Regions from separate parts of the Pantoea sp. CFCC18179 genome, predicted to be linked through region 2. Evidence: predicted binding sites of a transcription regulator. Region 2 holds the regulator's gene; each other region holds the start of a gene.
The links. The regulator LexA, encoded in region 2, represses DNA repair genes until DNA is damaged. The targets are predictions, from matches to a motif close to TNCTGTATGTACATACAGNA.
Positions count from the first base shown of each region.

Region 1: a site for LexA is predicted at 1,945-1,964, ahead of dinB (DNA polymerase IV). Genes of this name have one in related genera too.
Region 3: a site for LexA is predicted at 1,365-1,384, ahead of uvrB (excinuclease ABC subunit UvrB). Genes of this name have one in related genera too.

Region 1 is NZ_JBNBPM010000013.1:110,303-114,583, reverse strand. Features, by position in the region: gene lpcA (D-sedoheptulose 7-phosphate isomerase) at 1-200, shown strand, start outside; gene ACPUC7_RS20135 (class II glutamine amidotransferase) at 252-1,019, shown strand; gene dpaA (peptidoglycan meso-diaminopimelic acid protein amidase) at 990-1,733, opposite strand; gene dinB (DNA polymerase IV) at 1,977-3,032, shown strand; gene ACPUC7_RS20120 (sugar ABC transporter substrate-binding protein) at 3,191-4,255, opposite strand.
Region 2 is NZ_JBNBPM010000004.1:78,749-83,029, forward strand. Features, by position in the region: gene plsB (glycerol-3-phosphate 1-O-acyltransferase PlsB) at 1-1,108, opposite strand, end outside; gene ACPUC7_RS09925 (diacylglycerol kinase) at 1,235-1,603, shown strand; gene lexA (transcriptional repressor LexA) at 1,709-2,323, shown strand; gene dinF (MATE family efflux transporter DinF) at 2,459-3,781, shown strand; gene ACPUC7_RS09940 (CsbD family protein) at 3,943-4,155, shown strand; gene zur (zinc uptake transcriptional repressor Zur) at 4,230-4,281, opposite strand, start outside.
Region 3 is NZ_JBNBPM010000005.1:76,942-81,222, reverse strand. Features, by position in the region: gene ACPUC7_RS11650 (ABC transporter ATP-binding protein) at 1-536, opposite strand, end outside; gene uvrB (excinuclease ABC subunit UvrB) at 1,464-3,485, shown strand; gene ACPUC7_RS11640 (gluconeogenesis factor YvcK family protein) at 3,551-4,281, opposite strand, start outside.

The DNA.
Region 1 (4,281 bases), on a different contig from region 2:
TCATCAAAGCGATTGAAGCGGCACGCGCCAAAGGGATGAAAGTGATCACTTTGACCGGCAAAGATGGTGGCAAAATGGCAGGCACGGCAGATATCGAAATTCGTGTGCCACACTTCGGTTATGCCGACCGCATTCAGGAGATCCACATTAAAGTGATCCACATCCTGATGCTGTTGATCGAAAAAGAGATGGTTAAGTAATGACGTGTTCCTCCTGCGATGCGCAGGAGGTTCTAACTTAAGGCGGTTGCTATGTGCGAATTGCTCGGGATGAGCGCCAATGTCCCCACGGACATCTGTTTCAGTTTTACCGGTCTGGTGCAGCGTGGCGGTGGAACCGGGCCGCACAAAGATGGTTGGGGCATCACCTTTTATGAAGGTAAAGGTTGCCGCACCTTCAAAGATCCGCAGCCAAGCTTCAACTCGCCGATTGCCCGTTTGGTGCAGGAATATCCGATCAAATCGCATTCGGTGGTGGCGCATATTCGCCAGGCGAATCGCGGTGAAGTGTCGCTGGAAAACACCCATCCGTTCACGCGTGAGCTGTGGGGCCGCAATTGGACTTACGCCCATAACGGGCAGCTGAAAGGTTATCGCCAGCTTGAGACCGGTTCATTCCGCCCGGTGGGTGAAACCGACAGCGAAAAAGCCTTCTGCTGGATTCTGCACAAACTCGCTGAACGCTATCCACGAACGCCAGGCAACTGGCCAGCAGTATTCCGCTATATCGCCGAATTGGCGGCAGAAATGCGTGAAAAGGGCGTGTTCAACATGTTGTTATCGGATGGACGATATTTGATGGCGTTCTGCTCGACCAACTTGTACTGGATTACGCGCCGCGCGCCGTTTGGCAAAGCCACGTTGCTCGATCAGGATGTGGAGATTGATTTTCAGCAGCAAACCACGCCGCAAGATGTGGTGACGGTGATTGCCACGCAACCGCTGACAGGGAATGAAACCTGGCACCGGATAGTGCCAGGCGAGTGGGCATTATTTTGCCTGGGTGAGCGCCAGGAATGATTTCGAGGCAGCATCCGGTGTGGAAATTACCGGCGTGCTGTTCACCGCATATTGGCCGGTTGCCGTCACATTCACCGTTGGCGGCACGCGGTACTTCGCAAAGTAGGCATAGCCTGGTTGCAGTTCACGCCAGAAATTAATGTACGTCGAGTATTTGTGACGTTCCATATTGCTGTCGGTCATGCGGAACGGATAGATGTTCACCTGAATTTCCTGCTGACCATTGCGCAACGCGGCGTTAGTGTAGGTGAAGATCTCATCCATCGACGCATTAGTCATCGCGTAGCAGCCAATTGATACGCAATCACCGTGAATCATTAAATAGTTGCCGTCATAGCCTTTAGCGCGATCGTATTGGTTTGGAAAACCGGTATTAATGGCGCGGTAAAAGCGGCTGTCTGGTTTTAATTGGTTCAGCTTGACGTTATAAAAGCCTTCCGGACTTTTAAAATCGCCCTGACGACGTTTAGGACCTAAACCGCCAGAGAAATTACAAATGCGATAGCTGTCCAGCAGACGATATTCATTACCGATTTTGCCGTACAGTTCCAGCGTACGCTCTTCCTTGAAAATCTGAATAAACACCGGGGTGCCAATCAGTTGTTTCTTTAGCTCTTTGCTCACCGGAGCCAGCGGTTGCGTAGGCTCGGGGTTCATTGCCCAGCTTAGGACCGGCATAAAGATCATCGCAAGCAATAATGCGATTCTGCCCATTCTGTAGATACCTTGATGTGAAGAGAAACGATGACGCTAAGCGTCAGGGTATTGCATTATCGGAAATATCCGCTATCGCAGCGCAACATTAACATTGTCTGGCTTTTAATCAAGCCAGTGTCCGAGAAAATGGCGCGTTCCTAAAGGGAATACGACCAGAAATTTGTAAACTTTAATCTCTCTCTCAACAATTATTGCCGATATTTTTCGCTGCTGTATACTTATCCAGTATTCGGAGGGCGTATGCGCAAAATTATTCATGTCGATATGGACTGCTTTTTCGCAGCGGTTGAGATGCGCGACGATCCCTCTTTGCGTGACATTCCCATCGCCATTGGTGGCAGCCGGGTGCAGCGCGGCGTGATCAGCACCGCCAACTATCCGGCGCGTAAATATGGCGTACGCAGCGCGATGCCCACGGCGATGGCGCTGAAACTCTGTCCACATCTGCGTTTATTACCTGGCCGCTACGATGCTTATAAAGAAGCCTCGCGCCAGATTCGCGATATCTTCTCGCGTTACACCGCGTTAATTGAACCGCTATCGCTGGATGAAGCTTATCTGGATGTCACCAACAGCCTGCATTGTCAGGGATCGGCGACGCTGATGGCGCAGGCGATTCGTGCCGATATCCTGCGTGAGACCGGTTTGACTGCTTCTGCTGGCATTGCGCCGATCAAGTTTCTCGCCAAGATCGCTTCCGATCTCAACAAACCCAACGGCCAATTTGTTATCACGCCACACGCGATGCCCGATTTTTTACTCACCTTGCCACTCAGCAAAATTCCCGGCGTTGGCAAAGTGGCCACTAAGAAACTGGAAGAGATGGGCTTACGCACTTGCGCTGATGTACAGCGTGCCGATTTGGCGCTGTTATTAAAGCGTTTTGGCAAGTTTGGTCGCGTGCTGTGGGAACGCAGCAACGGTATTGACGATCGCGATGTGGTGGTGGAGCGCGAACGCAAATCACTCGGTGTTGAACGCACGCTGATGGAAGATATTCACAACTGGGATCAGTGTCTGGAAATAATCGATTTTCTCTATGCCGAGTTGGATCGCCGCCTGACGGCGATTAAGCCCGATAAGCAGATTGCGCGGCAAGGCGTAAAGCTCAAGTTTAATGACTTCCAGCAAACCACCCAGGAACACGTTTGGTCGGTTTTAAATAAGGACGACATGATCGCCGTGGCACGCCAGGCATGGGATGAACGTCGCGGCGGGCGTGGTGTGAGATTGGTGGGATTGCATGTGACGCTGGTGGATCCGCAGCTGGAGCGGCAGTTGCTGTTGGGGTTGTGAGATTGTGCGAATGTGCGCGCTGTCCCTCACCCCAGCCCTATCCCGCAAGCGGGCGAGGGCGCTGATCGAGAGTGGTAATAAATGCGTGCTTAAGTTCAAAAGTGCACTGAACGGTTCCCTCTCCCACTTGTGGGAGAGGGTTAGGGTGAGGGAAAAACTTACTTCTTCCCGACCTTCGCTTCTAATGTCGCAAACCACGGCGCGATAAAATCGCTGTTCTCGCCCCAGCCTGGGATGATCTTATTCAGCGACGCCACGTTAATCGCGCCTTGCTGAGCATTCAGCTGTTGCTGTGAAATCGCCGCTGCTTTGAACTGATACGTCGCCGGTGTTGCTTCGCCGCCAATCTTATTCGCCACCAGACGCATATTCACTGCACCAATGGTTTTCGGATCAACCGCCACCGTCTGTACCCACGGGCTGTTTTTCTCATGCATCAACTGCAAATCCTGATTGGATACATCGATGCTATACAGCTTGATCTCGGTACGACCATTCTCCTGCAACGCTTTATACGCGCCCTGACTAAAGGCATCCCACGCGCCCCAAATTGCATCAATTTTGCCTTTTGGGTATTTCGCCAGAATCGCGCCAATCTTGTTGGCGGTATCGCCTTGCACGTCAGAAGAAACCGCACCAATCGATTCCAGCTGCTGAATGCCTGGATTCTCTTTCAGTACTTTTTCATACACCACCTGACGACGTTCCATTGGCGGGAAGCCTGCCACCCACAGCTTGACGATATTCGCCTTGCCGTTGAAATCTTTAACGATCTGTCCCAGCGATTCCTGCGCCAAAGAAGCATCATCCTGGGCGGTAACCGTGACACCGTTAACTGGCGTATTCACCGGCGTATCAAACACCGAAAGCTTAATGCCCGCAGCGGCGATACGTTGCACCAGCGCCGTGGCGTACGGATCTTTGCCGTGCGACAAAATAATGCCGTCATATTTTTGGCTGATCGCCTGATTGACGAAATCCTGGAAGCGCGCATCGTCACCGTTGCTCAGAAAGGTGCTGACCTTAAAGCCCAGCTTGCGGCCTTCCTGAATCGCACCCGCCACAAATTGCGTGGTGTTATCGTCGGAACCGAGGTTACGGATGATGGCGATGCGTATCGGGCCGTCGTGGTTGGCGATCACCGCCGGGACATCCGCGGCAGCGAAGGCGGCGCTGGCGTTGAGCAGGCTGACGGCCAGCAGCGAAAGGGTGATTTTTTTCATTATGATCTCTTTCTGATTAAACGCGC
Region 2 (4,281 bases):
ATTCACGGAATACGGTGGAGTAGAGTTTGTTGCCTTTAAAGGTACGACGAATAAAGAACGCACCCAAACGGCGGAAAATCGGGCCCGCTGGCCAGAAATTCAGGTTGATACCGGCAGCAATGTGCGGCGGCACCAAACCCTGGTGATAAAGGACATATGAGAGCAGCAGATAGTCCATGTGACTGCGGTGGCAGGGCACATAAACGATCTCATGGCCATCCTGCGCCAGCTGACGGACGCGCTCGCCGCCATGCACATTGATACCTTGATATAAGCGGCTCCACAGCCAACCCATTACGCGATCGGTGATTTTAATCGCTTCATAGGAAAAGTTGGCCGCGACTTCTTCCATCATTTCGATGGCGTGTTGCTGGGCTTTCTCATGCGAAATCTTTTTACTGCGCGCTTCATCTTCTACTGCCTTTTCAATCGCTTTGGATTGAAGCAGCTTGTTGAAGAGATCCTGACGCGCCGGCAAGCTCGGCCCAACCGCCGCCAAACGTTGGCGTGCGAAGTGAATCCGCGCTACGCGTGCCAGTTTCTGTGCAATCGACTTATCGGTGCCGTGCTCGGTGGCCATTTGGCGCAGCGAAACGGTTTGTGAGAAGCGCACAAAGCTGTCGCGACCATGCCACAGAATGGCGAAGAACTTCTGCACGCCATTCAGCACGCGCAAGTGTGGCGCGGCTTCGCCCAACGTCTCACGTCCCGGCGCACGACCAAACATCACCGCGACCGGCAACATCTGCACATCAAGCTGCGGGTTGCTGCGGTGCAGATCGAGGTAGTCGTGGAAGAGCTTTACCGATTCCGGATTTGCCACGAAATAAGGAATAACGCGCGGGCCATCGTGAATAAACACGTGGCGGGGAAGTAAGGTGCCATCGATCTCTAGCGGTGCCAGCGGATCGGGCAGATCATGTTTCAAACATTGCGCCCGCAATGTCAGCAAGTCAGCCTTTGAATCATAAGGCAAAACATACATCACCGGACGTGTCGGATCGATCCCGTGTTCAGAGACAGGATCGGTCGGAATGACCTTACTTTTTACCAAAATAGAGAGTGGTAAATTCAATAATTTGTAATAGAGTTTACGCCAACCTGACATAGACAACTTAAAGCCTCTTGTTAGCAAAGCGCGGCAAGCATACCAGAAAGCGCAGCGAAGATCTGTGGCTCTGCCGCCTCACACTGCCACACATTGACGTCAAAATAGATCAAGGGTTCCACGTACATGGCAAATAATGTCACCGGTATTGTAAGAATAGTGAAAGCAGCCGGTTATTCCTGGCAAGGATTGCGCGCTGCCTGGCAGCATGAAGCCGCGTTTCGCCAGGAAGCGGTTGCGGCGCTAATGGCGATTGTTATCGCATGCTGGTTGGATGTGGATGCCATCACCCGCGTGCTGTTGATTGGCTCTGTGATGCTGGTGGTCATTGTCGAAGTCCTTAATAGTGCCATCGAATCCGTGGTTGATCGCATCGGCCAGGAGCAGCATCCGCTAGCGGGGCGCGCCAAAGATATGGGGTCGGCTGCGGTACTGCTGACTATCTTACTGGCTCTGTTTGTTTGGATCGCCTTGCTCTGGTCGCATTTGAGATAAAGATTCCAGATTCCTCAACCCGCTGATTTTTCCCTCTGTTATGGTTTTCATTCCGCCAATACCTGTATATACTCACAGCGACTGTATAAACAACCAGGGGGCGGGATGAAAGCGTTAACTGCACGGCAGCAACAGGTCTATGACCTGATTCGCGACCATATTAACCAGACGGGCATGCCGCCAACGCGTGCGGAAATTGCTGCGCAACTGGGTTTTCGCTCGCCCAATGCTGCTGAAGAGCATCTGAAAGCGCTGGCGCGTAAAGGCGTAATTGAAATCGTTTCCGGCGCATCGCGCGGGATTCGTTTGCTAATGGAAGAAGAACCGAGCGAAGGGCTGCCGCTGATTGGCCGTGTTGCTGCGGGTGAACCACTGTTGGCACAAGAACATATCGAAGCGCACTATCAAGTAGATGCCAACCTTTTCAAACCGAGCGCGGATTTTCTGCTGCGCGTTAGCGGTATGTCGATGAAAGACATCGGCATTATGGATGGCGATCTATTAGCAGTGCACAAAACGCAGGAAGTGCGTAACGGCCAGGTTGTGGTGGCGCGCATTGATGATGAAGTCACGGTGAAACGCTGGAAAAAGCAGGGCGCGATTGTGCATTTGCTGCCAGAAAACAACGATTTCCAACCGATTGTCGTTGATACTCGCGAGCAACTGCTGACCATTGAAGGTTTGGCGGTTGGCATCGTGCGTAACGGCGAGTGGCTCTGATTTATTTCTGCTTTTCCCCAACTGCGGCGGCGAAACATTCGCTGGCCGCAGTCTGCTATTCTACTTTTCTAAAACTTCTTCTGCGGCACAGTCCGGCGTCATCACGCTGATCACCGCATAAAACGGAATGGGCTGATGCGGCTGTTTTCCTCTTCAGATAAAACACTCTGGCGGCTAGCGCTGCCGATGATCCTCTCTAATATCACCGTTCCATTATTGGGCGTGGTGGATACCGCAGTGATTGGTCATCTCGACAGCCCAATCTATTTGGGCGGCGTCGCGGTGGGCACGACAGCAACCAGTTTTATCTTTATGTTGCTGCTATTCCTGCGTATGAGCACCACCGGGCTTACCGCTCAAGCTTTTGGCGCCAATGATAAAACTGCACTGGCGCGCGCGTTAACCCAGCCGCTGCTGATCGCGTTGGTGTTTGGCATGCTGTTTATGCTGTTAAGAACGCCAGCGAGTAATTTGGCCGCCGCATTGATGGGCGGTAGTGCCGCAGTGCAGCAACAGGCGCAAATATTTATTGAGATTCGCTGGCTCAGCGCGCCCGCCACGCTAGCCAATTTAGTGATTCTCGGCTGGTTGCTCGGCGTGCAGTATGCGCGCGCGCCGATGGTGCTGCTGATTATCGGTAATCTGGTCAACATCCTGCTCGATCTGCTGTTCGTGCTTAAGCTGCATTGGGGCGTGGCCGGTGCGGCGGCAGCAACTGCAACGGCGGAATATGTCACGCTTGCCGTTGGTTTGTGGATGGTGGCGCGAGTACTCAAGATGCGCGGTATTCACTTTTCATTATTAAAAAGCAGCTGGCGCGGCGATGCGGCGCGCTTGTTCCGTCTTAATCGCGACATCATGTTGCGTTCCCTCATGCTGCAAATCTGTTTCGCTTCGTTGACGTTACTTGGCGCGCGTATTGGCCCGGATGTGGTGGCGGTCAATGCGGTGTTGCTGATGTTCCTGACTTTCACGGCCTATGCGTTAGATGGCTTTGCTTACGCGGTCGAAGCCTGTTCCGGCGAAGCGGTTGGCGCCAAGGATCGCAGTAAGTTACTGCTAATCTGGCATGCAGCCTGTCGTCAGGCGTGTTTTGTCGCGCTAATGTTTGCGGTGATTTATGCCTGCACCGGACCGCAGATCGTCGCCATGCTGACTTCCCTTGAAGCGCTGCGTGAAATGGCTGATCGCTACCTCATCTGGCAGGTGATTTTGCCGCTGGTTGGCGTGTGGTGTTATCTGCTGGATGGCATGTTTATCGGTGCCACGCGTGGACGTGAAATGCGTAACAGCATGGTGATGGCGGCGATCGGTTATGGCATTACGCTTTTGACATTGCCGTGGCTGGGCAATCACGGCTTGTGGCTGGCCGTTACGGTGTTTCTTGCTTTGCGCGGGTTAACGCTGTGGCTGGTCTGGCGCGGCCATTGGCGGCATGACAGCTGGTTTAATGCTTGATAAGCGAAGCGTAACCTACAGATTAATCTGTATTTCCCAGCAAACTGCGCAGCGCCTACTATAATTATCTCAAACGGCGCAAATGAGTAGCGCGTTGTGTGGGTATTTCCTTCTTTATCTAGGGGATTACCCGTCTCACTCAGGATGACGTGGAGGATTATATGAACAAAGACGAAGCGAGCGGCAACTGGAAGCAGTTTAAAGGGAAATTTAAAGAGAAGTGGGGAAAACTCACTGATGACGATCTGACCGTGATTGAAGGTAAGCGCGATCAGCTGGTCGGCAAAATTCAGGAACGCTACGGCTACGCGAAAGATGAAGCCGAGAAAGAAGTGAAGGATTGGGAAACCACCAATAAAGATTACCGCTGGTAATTCCCGATTAGGAAGATGCTCCTACCCACCGATCATTTAGCGTAGTGATCGGTAAGGCACACGGAAGTGCCACCCTATTTTCTGGCCCGTTTTTTCCCTTCCACCTGATGGTCATGCTCGCAGCTT
Region 3 (4,281 bases), on a different contig from region 2:
TTGCCCATCTCCTCTTCCAGCCAAGGCGACATGCCTTCCGTCGGTTCATCAAGGATCACCAGCTTCGGTTGCAGCACCAGCGCACGCGCCAGGGCCAGATGTTGCTGCTGCTCCATTGGTAACTCGCCGCTGCGTTGATGACGCAACGAATAGAGTGCCGGGAACAGATCAAACACCATCTCCGGAATCGCGCGGCTGCGATCATCCTGCGCCGCCATCAGCGCAATCAGCAAATTATCTTCCACGCTCATTTGCGAGAAAATATGCCGACCTTGCGGCACATAGCCGATTCCGGTGCGCGCCCGCATCTCCGCCGGTTGCAGCAGCAAATCTTCCGGCGGCGCGCCATCTTCCTGCCAGATCATTGAGCCGCTGTTGATCGGCAAACGACCCATAATGCAGTTGACCAACGTGGTTTTGCCCATGCCCGGACTGCCCAGCACGCCGGTGCAGGTGCCCGGCGGCAGATCGAGATCCACATCCCACAGGATGTGGTTTTGACCGTAAAACTGATTCACCGAACGTAAACTCAGCATCTGACATACTCCTTCCAGATTATTAGCCTGAATGCTCCCGCTCTGTGTCGTCTGGCATACAGTCGTGCACGATTAATGGACACCGCTGTCGTTGGCAGAGAATCTGCCTGGGCGAGCCTATATGGCCTCGTCTTTCCATAGGTCTCGATAGGTTAATCACTGCAATTCCCAGGCCAGGTTAGGAATATTACCCGGTTAAGCCAGGAAATCGCGCAAATAGGCCGTTAAAAGTTGAGCAATGCTTAACAATTCCACTGAGTGATAACTTATCTGCACTTTGACGGTGCTGACTGCTTAACGTTTCTGGTGCATTTGATCGTTCACGAGGCAAAAACTGCGGAAATAAGTGGCCTTAAGCGCTGGGTTTTTTAGCAAACAGCCATGGCTAACAGGCAAAAAGAAGGGTTAATGCGACACGCTGAACGGCAAAAATAAATGCGAAAAAAATTTTTTTTGCCCTTAAGAACTCGTTGAGGAAATTTATACACAGCCGATGGGCTTTGGGCTGGATTCACTTATCCACCATTACTGTGGATAACCTTGTGCATTAACGACTGAAAACCGGGCGCAAGCGAGGAAAATCGCGGCCTTCATACATTATGCTGAGAAACTGGACTTTTGAGTCATGTCTAATAAAAACAGCAGGTTAGTAAAAAACAAGCATGCGATTTATCTGCCTTGTCATCTCACTGCAATTTAATGACACTCTATTGACAAATGTTAAAAGCATCCTCCGTTTGGGGATAACATTGCGCAACAACAGTTTGCGTTGTGCCGCTTAAATTGCACTGAAGAAATCCATGGCGAAGTCCCATTATCGTGCAAGCTTACTGTGATTATGTCCAGTATTTTTTTCTGGCAAATTCGCCATAGCAGAGTAGAATTACCAGCCTGCCCGCCGACTTCATCTGCTGGAACCGCTAAAACATGAGCAAAGCCTTTAAACTCAACTCCGCTTTCAAGCCTTCAGGCGATCAGCCTGAGGCCATTCGTCGCCTGGAAGAGGGGTTGGAAGATGGACTCGCCCATCAAACGCTGTTGGGCGTAACCGGCTCGGGTAAAACCTTCACCATTGCCAATGTGATTGCCGATCTTAATCGCCCCACCATGGTGCTGGCGCCAAACAAAACGCTGGCGGCGCAGCTGTACGGAGAGATGAAAGAGTTCTTCCCGGATAACGCCGTAGAGTTTTTCGTCTCGTACTACGATTACTACCAGCCTGAAGCCTATGTGCCGAGTTCCGATACCTTTATCGAAAAAGATGCGTCGGTGAATGAACACATCGAGCAGATGCGATTATCGGCGACCAAAGCGCTGTTGGAACGCCGCGATGTCATCGTAGTGGCCTCGGTTTCGGCGATTTATGGTTTGGGCGATCCCGATCTCTATTTGAAAATGATGCTGCATTTGACGCGCGGCATGATTATCGATCAGCGCAGCATTCTGCGACGCCTTGCCGAGCTGCAATACACCCGCAACGATCAGGCATTCCAGCGCGGTACCTTCCGCGTACGCGGTGAAGTGATCGACGTGTTCCCGGCGGAATCCGATGAGATTGCGCTGCGTATCGAGCTGTTTGATGAAGAAGTTGAGCGGCTGTCGCTGTTTGATCCGCTCACCGGGCAAGTCGACTCGGTGATCCCACGCTTTACGGTCTATCCGAAAACGCACTACGTCACGCCGCGCGAACGTATTTTGCAGGCGATGGAAGAGATCAAAGATGAGCTGGTGATCCGCCGCAAGGTACTGCTGGAGAACAACAAACTGTTGGAAGAGCAGCGCATCTCGCAGCGTACCCAGTTCGATCTCGAAATGATGAACGAGTTGGGCTACTGCTCCGGCATCGAAAACTATTCGCGCTACCTTTCTGGACGCGGGCCGGGCGAACCGCCGCCAACCTTGTTCGACTACTTGCCCGCCGACGGTTTGCTGGTGGTTGACGAATCGCACGTGACTATCCCGCAGATTGGCGGCATGTATCGTGGCGACCGCGCGCGCAAAGAGACGCTGGTGGAATATGGCTTCCGTTTGCCGTCGGCGCTGGATAACCGTCCAATGCGCTTCGAAGAGTTTGAAGCCGCGGCACCGCAAACCATTTATGTCTCAGCTACGCCAGGCAATTACGAGCTGGAGAAATCCGGTGACGAAGTGATTGATCAGTTGGTGCGTCCAACTGGTTTGCTTGATCCAGTGCTGGAAGTGCGCCCTGTGGCAACGCAGGTGGATGACTTGCTCTCCGAAATCCGCAAACGCGTTGAGATCAATGAGCGTGTGCTGGTGACGGTGCTGACCAAGCGTATGGCGGAAGATCTCACCGAATATCTGGTCGAACACGGCGAGAAGGTGCGTTATCTGCACTCGGACATTGATACTGTCGAGCGCATGGAGATCATTCGCGATCTGCGTCTCGGCGAGTTCGATGTGCTGGTCGGCATCAACTTGCTGCGTGAAGGTTTGGATATGCCGGAAGTGTCGCTGGTGGCGATTCTGGATGCCGATAAAGAAGGTTTCCTGCGCTCCGAACGCTCGCTGATTCAGACCATTGGCCGTGCGGCGCGTAACATCAACGGTCGGGCAATTCTGTATGCCGATAAAATTACGCCGTCGATGGAACGCGCGATGGGCGAAACCGAACGCCGTCGCGAGAAGCAGCAGAAATACAACGAAGATAACGGCATCGTGCCGCAAGGACTCAATAAGAAAATCACCGATATTCTGGAGCTGGGCCGTAACGTGGTGAAAACACGCGGCAAAGGCAAAACCGCGTCACGAACCGCAGCGGAAGCCGAAGCGAATTATCTGGCGCTTACGCCGCAGGCGATGCAGAAGAAGATTCACGAGCTGGAAGGGCAGATGCAGCAACACGCGCAGAATCTGGAGTTCGAAGAAGCCGCCAGCGTACGCGATCAGTTGCATCAATTGCGCGAGCTGTTTATTGCGGCGTCGTGATGCGCGTCCAGGTCACCATAAATGGCGACCCTACGAAACGCAGCGCATGGATGCGCGGCGGAAAATTAAAATGCCTGAATCGCGTGCTCCAGCGCGATGCGCAACAGCTGGCGGTCGTGACGATATTTGATATCGGCGGCTTCCAGCGGTTCGCGGATCACCACACGTTCTTCAACCCCGCTGATATCGGATGCGGGGCTGACCACAATCGCATCAATCACCCGCTTACCAATGGCTTTTTCCATCATCGCCAATTTATCCGCCACGGTTAATCCGGCGGCGGCCGGGCTTAACTCTTTACCCAGATTGCCAATAAATACCATCGTCGCGGGCGTGCGACGCAGCGCACGCGCCATCTCTTCCATCAGCAGAATCGGCATCAGGCTGGTGTAAAAACTGCCGGGACCGATCAGAATTAAATCCGCTTCGGCAATCGCATCAAGCGCTTCTCGCGTGGGTTGGACGTTAGGATGCAGCATCAATTCTTGCGGCGGCTGCTTCATTTCATCAATCGCGGTTTCGCCGTACACCATATTGCCTTCGTCATCCTGCGCCACCAAATCCACTGGCTGTTCCGACATCGGAATCAAGAAGGCATCAACTTTGAGTAAATTGCGAATGATGTTGATGGCTTCCAGCGGACGCACGCTCAGGTGATCCAACGCTTTCAGCATCAAATTACCTAAATTGTGCCCGGCTAATTCGCCGTTGCCGCTAAAGCGATATTCAAACATCGCGGTGGCGACACTGGGTTCGGTAATCAGCTGATTGATGCAGTTGCGCATATCGCCCCAGG